Regions from separate parts of the Nocardiopsis sp. CNZ308 genome, predicted to be linked through region 2. Evidence: riboswitches for the same ligand, from Rfam matches in the RefSeq annotation. Region 2 holds a riboswitch; each other region holds the start of a gene.
What was found. A riboswitch is a leader RNA that binds a small molecule or an ion and turns the genes downstream of it on or off. The one in region 2 is predicted to bind thiamine pyrophosphate.
Positions count from the first base shown of each region.

Region 1: linked by a shared signal. The riboswitch ahead of thiO (glycine oxidase ThiO) and the one ahead of thiD (bifunctional hydroxymethylpyrimidine kinase/phosphomethylpyrimidine kinase) in region 2 are both predicted to bind thiamine pyrophosphate.
Region 3: linked by a shared signal. The riboswitch ahead of EV372_RS15470 (ECF transporter S component) and the one ahead of thiD (bifunctional hydroxymethylpyrimidine kinase/phosphomethylpyrimidine kinase) in region 2 are both predicted to bind thiamine pyrophosphate.

Region 1 is NZ_SHKJ01000001.1:401,844-404,032, forward strand. Features, by position in the region: gene thiE (thiamine phosphate synthase) at 1-605, opposite strand, end outside; gene EV372_RS01705 (Rv2175c family DNA-binding protein) at 685-1,038, opposite strand; TPP riboswitch at 1,121-1,232, shown strand; gene thiO (glycine oxidase ThiO) at 1,201-2,189, shown strand, end outside.
Region 2 is NZ_SHKJ01000001.1:3,990,480-3,992,668, reverse strand. Features, by position in the region: gene EV372_RS17300 (DUF368 domain-containing protein) at 1-226, shown strand, start outside; gene EV372_RS17295 (DedA family protein) at 246-941, shown strand; TPP riboswitch at 1,083-1,181, shown strand; gene thiD (bifunctional hydroxymethylpyrimidine kinase/phosphomethylpyrimidine kinase) at 1,169-1,972, shown strand; gene EV372_RS17285 (alanine/glycine:cation symporter family protein) at 2,072-2,189, opposite strand, start outside.
Region 3 is NZ_SHKJ01000001.1:3,542,772-3,544,960, reverse strand. Features, by position in the region: gene EV372_RS15475 (ABC transporter ATP-binding protein) at 1-230, opposite strand, end outside; gene EV372_RS15470 (ECF transporter S component) at 233-850, opposite strand; TPP riboswitch at 959-1,066, opposite strand; gene EV372_RS15465 (transglycosylase domain-containing protein) at 1,130-2,189, opposite strand, start outside.

The DNA.
Region 1 (2,189 bases), 3.6 Mb from region 2:
GCCTCCGTGATCGCGCGCACGACCACGACCCGGCGGGCCCCGGCGTCCAGCACGCGGTCGATGTTGTCGGCGTCGATCCCGCCGATGGCGAACCAGGGGCGGTCGGTGCCCAGCGCGGCCGCCTCCTCCACCAGCTCCAGCCCGGCGGCCGGGCGGCCCGGCTTGGTGGGGGTCGCCCAGGTCGGTCCGACGCAGAAGTAGTCGCTGCCGGGCTCCTCGGCGGAGGCGGCCGCGGCGGCGACGTCGTTGTTGGAGCGGCCGATCACGGGGTCGGCACCGATGATGTCGCGGGCCATGGGCACGGGCAGGTCCCGCTGGCCCAGGTGGAGGACGTCGGCGCGCACGGCGCGGGCGATGTCGGCGCGGTCGTTGACCGCGAGCAGGGCGCCGTACCGCTCGCACGCCTCCTTCATCACCTCCAGGGCCGCGATCTCCTCGCGTGCCTCCAGGCCCTTGTCCCGGAGCTGGATGATGTCCACTCCCCCGGCCAGGGCCGCGTCGGCGAACTCGGCCAGGTCGCCCCGACCGGTCCGGGCGTCGGTGCACAGGTACAGAAGCGATGCGTCCAGGCGCTTGCGCAGGCTGGTTCCGTGGCTGGTCCTCACACGGTCCACCCTAGGCCCTGGCGCGTTCGGACCCAAGGGGGAGGGACGCGGCGGCGCGCCCCTCCCCCTTCCGCGCGGACTAGAAGGCCAGGCTCTGGGCCCGGCGGCGCACCTCGGTGCCCCGGTTCTCGCGCATGGCCTGGATCGGCGTGCCCGGCAGGGAGTCGTCGGGGGTGAACAGCCAGCGCAGGGCCTCCTCGGAGGAGAAGCCCGCGTCGGTGAGCAGCAGCAGCGTCCCCGGCAGACCCTTGACCAGGTCGTCGCCGTCGATGAAGGCGGCGGGAATGGAGAGTTCGCCGTCGCGGACCACACCCATCATGCGGTTCTCGCGGATCAGCGTCTTGATCCGGTTCGGGCTCACGCCCAGCGGAGCGGCGGCCTCCTTGAGGGTCAGCCAGTCGCCGATGAGCGTGTCGATGTCGCGTTGTGTCACACCACCAATCTGCCACATCCGCGCACCTCCTTCCCCCCGGCACGGCGCGCGCCGACCACGGGTCCTAGAATGGGGACAGACCCCTACATCCCGCGGGAGCCGGGTGGGACCCGGCTGAGAGGGAGGCTGTGAGCCTCCGACCGCACGAACCTGATCCGGATCATGCCGGCGAAGGGAGTGGAAGCCACAGCCGTGCGCACCTCCAACGATTCCCACCGCGACCGCGTCGTCGTGGTCGGCGGCGGCCTCGTCGGCCGGGTCACCGCCTGGCGCGCCGCCCAACGCGGACTGGGCGTCACCCTGGTCGAGTCCGACCCCGCCCGCGCCGCCTCCACCGTGGCCGCGGGCATGCTGACCCCCGCCACCGAGGCGGCGTTCGGCGAGGAGCCCCTCATGGAGCTGGGCATCCGCTCGGCCCGCATGTACGCGGACTTCGTCGCCGAACTGGAGGAGGCCAGCGGCCTGGACGTCGGACACCGCGCCACCGGCACGCTGCTGGTCGCCTTCGACCGCGACGACCTGGCCGTCCTCACCGAACTGCACGCGCTCCAGCGGAGGCTGGGCATCGCCGCCGAGCGCCTCACCGGCCGCGAGTGCCGCCGCCTGGAGCCCATGCTCGCCCCGTCCGTGCGCGGCGGCGTCCTGGCCCCCGACGACCACTCCGTGGACCCGCGGCGGCTGCTGCGCGCCCTGGCCGCGGCGGGAGAGCGCGCGGGCGTCACCGAGGTCCGCGGGCGGGCCGGGGAGGTCCTCTCCCCCGGCCCCGGGGGCGCGCGGCTGGGCGTGCGCCTGGCCGGGGAGGCCGAGGCGGGGCGGACCCTGCCCGCGCACCAGGTGGTGCTGGCCGCGGGTTGCTGGGGCAACGGCGTCGCGGTCCCCGAACCCGTCGTCCCGCCGCTGCGCCCGGTCAAGGGGCAGCTGCTGCGCGCCCGGGTGCCCGCCGGCGAGCCGCCGCTCGTCAGCCGGACCGTCCGCGGCCTGGTCCGGGGCTTCCCGACCTACCTGGTGCCGCGCGCCGACGGCGAGGTCGTCATCGGCGCCACCCAGGAGGAGCTGGGCCACGACACCTCGCTCACCGTCGGGGGGCTCTGGCAGGTGCTGAGGGACGCGCGCGAACTCGTCCCCGGGGTGAGCGAGCTGGAGGTCACCGA
Region 2 (2,189 bases):
CCACATGACCCTGGTGGTCCTCACCGGCCTGATGGCCGGTTCCCTGCGCGCCCTGTGGCCCTGGCAGGACGAGGACCGCACATTCCTGGTTCCCACCGACGTCCCGCTGACGGTCGCCCTGATGGCGGTCGGCTTCGCGATCGTGGCGGCGGCCATCGTCTGGGAGCGCCGCAAGCGCCTCCGGATGGAGGAGGCCGAACTCCACCGGGCCCCCACCCACGCCTGAGAACGGGAACGACAACCGCATGACAACGAATCCGCTGTTGACCGCGGCCTCGACGACGGACGTCGGCGTCGCCCACGAGTACGAGGGATTCATCGGGTGGGTCCTGAGCCTGATGACGACCCTGGGCGAACCCGGTGTCGGCGTGGCGCTGTTCATCGAGACCTTCTTCCCGCCGATGCCCAGTGAGGCGGTCCTGCCCGGCGCCGGGTTCCTCGCCTACGCCGGACACATGAACGTGTGGCTCGCCATCCTGTGGGCGACGATCGGCTGCCTGGTCGGCGCGTGGGGCTTCTACGCGATCGGCGCGCTCCTGGGCCGCGAGCGCACGGCCTGGCTGGTCGAGAAGACCCCGCTGCTGGAGATCGAGGACTTCTACAAGGCCGAGCGCTTCTTCACCCGCTTCGGCGGCGTCGCCGTCCTGCTGGGCCGGTGCGTGCCCCTGGTCCGCAGCTTCATCTCGGTGCCCGCCGGGATCGAGCGGATGCCCCTGTTCAAGTTCTCGCTGTACACGGTCATCGGCTCCGCGGTGTGGAACACGATCTGGATCGGCCTCGGCTACGTCTTCGGCCCGGCCATCGAGCCCATCCTCGCCCAGTGGAGCGGCGTGATCAGCAACATCGTGGTCGTGATCATCGGCCTGCTGGTGCTGTGGTTCATCCTGGCCCGCGTCTACAAGCGGACCAAGGCCCGCCGGATCGAGGGCACCTCCGCCTGAGGCGCCTTCCCCCGGGGCTCCCCCCGTGAACCCCTCCAGGGGTCCGCCCGCATCCCCGGGCGGGCCCCTTCGCGCTTGTGTGGGTATCCTGCCCGGAACGCACCGACAACCACACAACGGCCGGGGCCGCCGACGCGGCCCCGCCCAGGCGCGGGGTGCCGGGACACGTTCCCGGCTGAGAGCACACCCGTCGAACCTGCCCTAGTTAGCACTAGCGAAGGAACGCCATGAGCGCGTACAACATCGTGTCCATCGCCGGCAGCGACCCCAGCGGGGGCGCGGGCGTCCAGGCCGACCTCAAGGCCTTCTCCGCGCACGGGACCTTCGGGATGACGGTGATCACCGCGCTGACCGCCCAGTCCACGCGCGGCGTCACCGGGGTCCACCCGATCCCGGCGCGGTTCGTCGCCCACCAGATGGACACCCTCTTCGCCGACGCCGACGTGCACGCGGTCAAGGTGGGCATGCTGGGCACCTCGGAGGTCACCGAGGCCGTGGCCGAGGCGATCGACCGCCACGCGCTGCCGAACGTGGTGGTGGACCCGGTGATGGTCGCCAAGAGCGGGGACCGGCTGCTGGAGGCCTCGGCCGTCGACGCGTTGCGCACCAAGCTCCTGCCCCGCGCGGACCTGGTCACCCCGAACCTGCCCGAGGCCGCGGACCTGCTGGAGGAGCCCGAGGCGACCGACCTGGCGTCGATGCGCGCCCAGGCCTGGCGGCTGCTGGAGCTCGGCCCGCGCCGGGTCCTGCTCAAAGGCGGCCACCTGCCCGGCGGGGAGAGCGTCGACGTCCTGGTCGGCCGGGACACCGACCCGGTCGAGCTCCGCGCCCCGAGGGTGGCCACCCGCAACACGCACGGCACCGGGTGCACGCTCTCCTCCTCGATCGCGGCCCTGCTGCCGCAGCGTCCGGACGTGGCCGCCGCGGTGGGCGACGCCAAGGACTACCTGACCGAGGCCATCCGGCGCGCCGACGAGATCGACGCGGGCGGCGGACAGGGCCCGGTGCACCACTTCCACGCCTGGTGGTAGCAGCGGCGTCCGGAGGAGGGAACGCCGAGGGGGGACCGGCTCCGCGCCGGTCCCCCCTTCCTCGTTCCGACCTCCGGTGGAGGCGCGGCCCCTACCGGGTCAGACCTTGGTCACGTCCTCCATGACCTTGTCCGGGTCCCTCCAGTCGGGGTGGGCGAAGAACTTGCGCGTCTCAGCCACGATGACCGGGGACAGCAGCAGGAGCCCGATGAGGTTG
Region 3 (2,189 bases), 450 kb from region 2:
CCGCTGATGGCGGCGTCCTCGCCGGTCAGACCGGCCAGCGAGTGCAGCAGGGTGGACTTGCCCGCGCCGGAGGCGCCCAGCAGCAGCACGCGCTCGCCCGGCTCGATCACCAGGTCCACGCCGCGCAGCGCGTGGGACCCGCGGCCCGAGTGCCGCCAGCCCCAGCCGGAGAGCTCCACGCGCGCACCGGGGCCCCCGGCCGCCGTCCGGCGCCCGTTCGCGGAGGCCACGGTCAGCCCCTCGCGGACGGGAAGGGGGCCAGTGCCCCGGAGCGGGCCAGGGCGGTGGTGAGCAGGCGGGAGCCCACGCCCGCGATGAGGGCGGCGCTGACCACCACGATGACGCCGTAGGTGACCTGGTAGGACAGCGGCCAGGTCACGTTGTAGGCGAGGTTGTCGCGGATGGCGGGGGAGACGCCCGCGACCGCCGCCGCCAGGACGGCCACGCCCATGCCCCAGCGGCGGTAGCCGAAGGCGAGGAAGACGAGTTCGGGCAGGATGCCCTGGAGGGTGCCGTCGAGGATGACCATGACCCCCCACTGGGTGCCCAGGAGCGCCGAGACCGAGGCGGCGGCGATGGCGGTGAGCAGGGCCGCACCGGGCTTGCGGATGATCAGGCCGCCCAGTACGCCGGAGATCAGCCACATGCCGTAGACGACGGCCTGCGCGGGTGGGAAGCCGACGAACAGCGGCGTCGTGACCGACCAGACGATGTTCCAGAGCCAGAAGACCACGCCGACCGCGACGCCGATGACGGCGGCCACGACGATGTCGACGGTGCGCCAGCTCCGCAGTCGGTCGAGGAGGTCGCGCCGGAAGCCGGCGCCCTGGGGGGTGGTGTTCCTCTTCATGTGGTGTCCCTTCGCCGGGGGATGCGAGGGGCCCGTGCGGCCGAGAGCGGCGCCGGGACGCGTTCCGTGCGCGCCGGGACGTCCCCGGTGCGCGGGAGCACGCCACCGGTGACGGTTCCTACGACTTCCTTCGCTGGCATGACCCAGATCAGGTGTGTAAGGGTCTGCGGCCTGGTGCCGCACTCTCAGCGCTCGCGCGCTCCCCTGTCGGTTTCGTCCATTATGAACAACGGGGAACGCCGGGGTGTTCCCGGGTCGCGTCAGCGCACGTCGGGGGCCTCAGCCCCCGGGGCTGGCACCGCCTTCGGGCGTCTGCGGTCCCGGGGTCGCGCCGCTCCAGGGCGCGCCGCCGTCCCCGCCCGGGGACTCGCCGCCACCGGTACCGCCGCCGCCGCCGGTACCGCCGCCGTCTCCGCCCCCGCCGCCTCCACCGCCGCCGGTGTTCCCGCCTCCGCCACCGCCACCGGTGCCTCCACCGGTCGAACCGCCACCACCGCCGGTACCGCCGCCTCCACCGCCGCCGGTCGAGCCCTCGCCACCGCCGCCACCTCCGCCGGTCGAGCCACCGCCGCCACCGGTACCACCGCCACCGCCGGTGGCTTCCTCGCCGCTGTCACCGGTGCCGCCACCGCCGGTCGAGCCACCGTCACCCGCGGCGCCGCCAGCGCCGCCGGTCGAGCCGTCACCGCCACCGGCCGCGACGCCGCCGTCACCCGTGTCGCCACCGCCGCCGCCACCGGTGTCACCGTCGTCACCGCCGCCCGACGGCTTGTCCGAGGCCTTGCCGTAGACCTTCGGCGAGGGGGCGAACTCCTCCTTCGGCAGCTCCGCCACGGCCTCGCGCATGGTGGCCTGCCAGATCGGGCCGGGCAGCGTGGCCCCGTAGACGATGCCGTAGTAGCGGTCGCCGATGGTCACGCCCTGGAGCGTGTGCTGCTCCCCGCCCCGGATGTCGCCGACCACCACGGTCCCGGCCAGGTTCGGGGTGTAGCCCGCGAACCACGCGTAGGCCGCGCTGTCGGTGGTGCCGGTCTTGCCCGCCACCGGGCGGCCGATCTCCAGGCCGTTGGCGGTACCGCCCTCGAAGGTCTGCTGGAGCAGGTGGTTGACGCCGTCGGCGACCTCGGCGTCCAGCGCGCCCTCCTCGCACTCGGTGCCCACCTCGACCTCCTCGCCGTCCTCTCCCTCGATGAGGAGCGAGGCCACGGGGACCGGCTCGCAGTAGGTGCCCCGGGAGGCGAAGACGGCGTAGGCGCTGGCCATGGTGAGCGGGGAGACCTCCTGGTCGCCCAGGGTGAAGGAGCTCCACACCTGCAGGTCCTCGCCGTCCGCGCGGTGG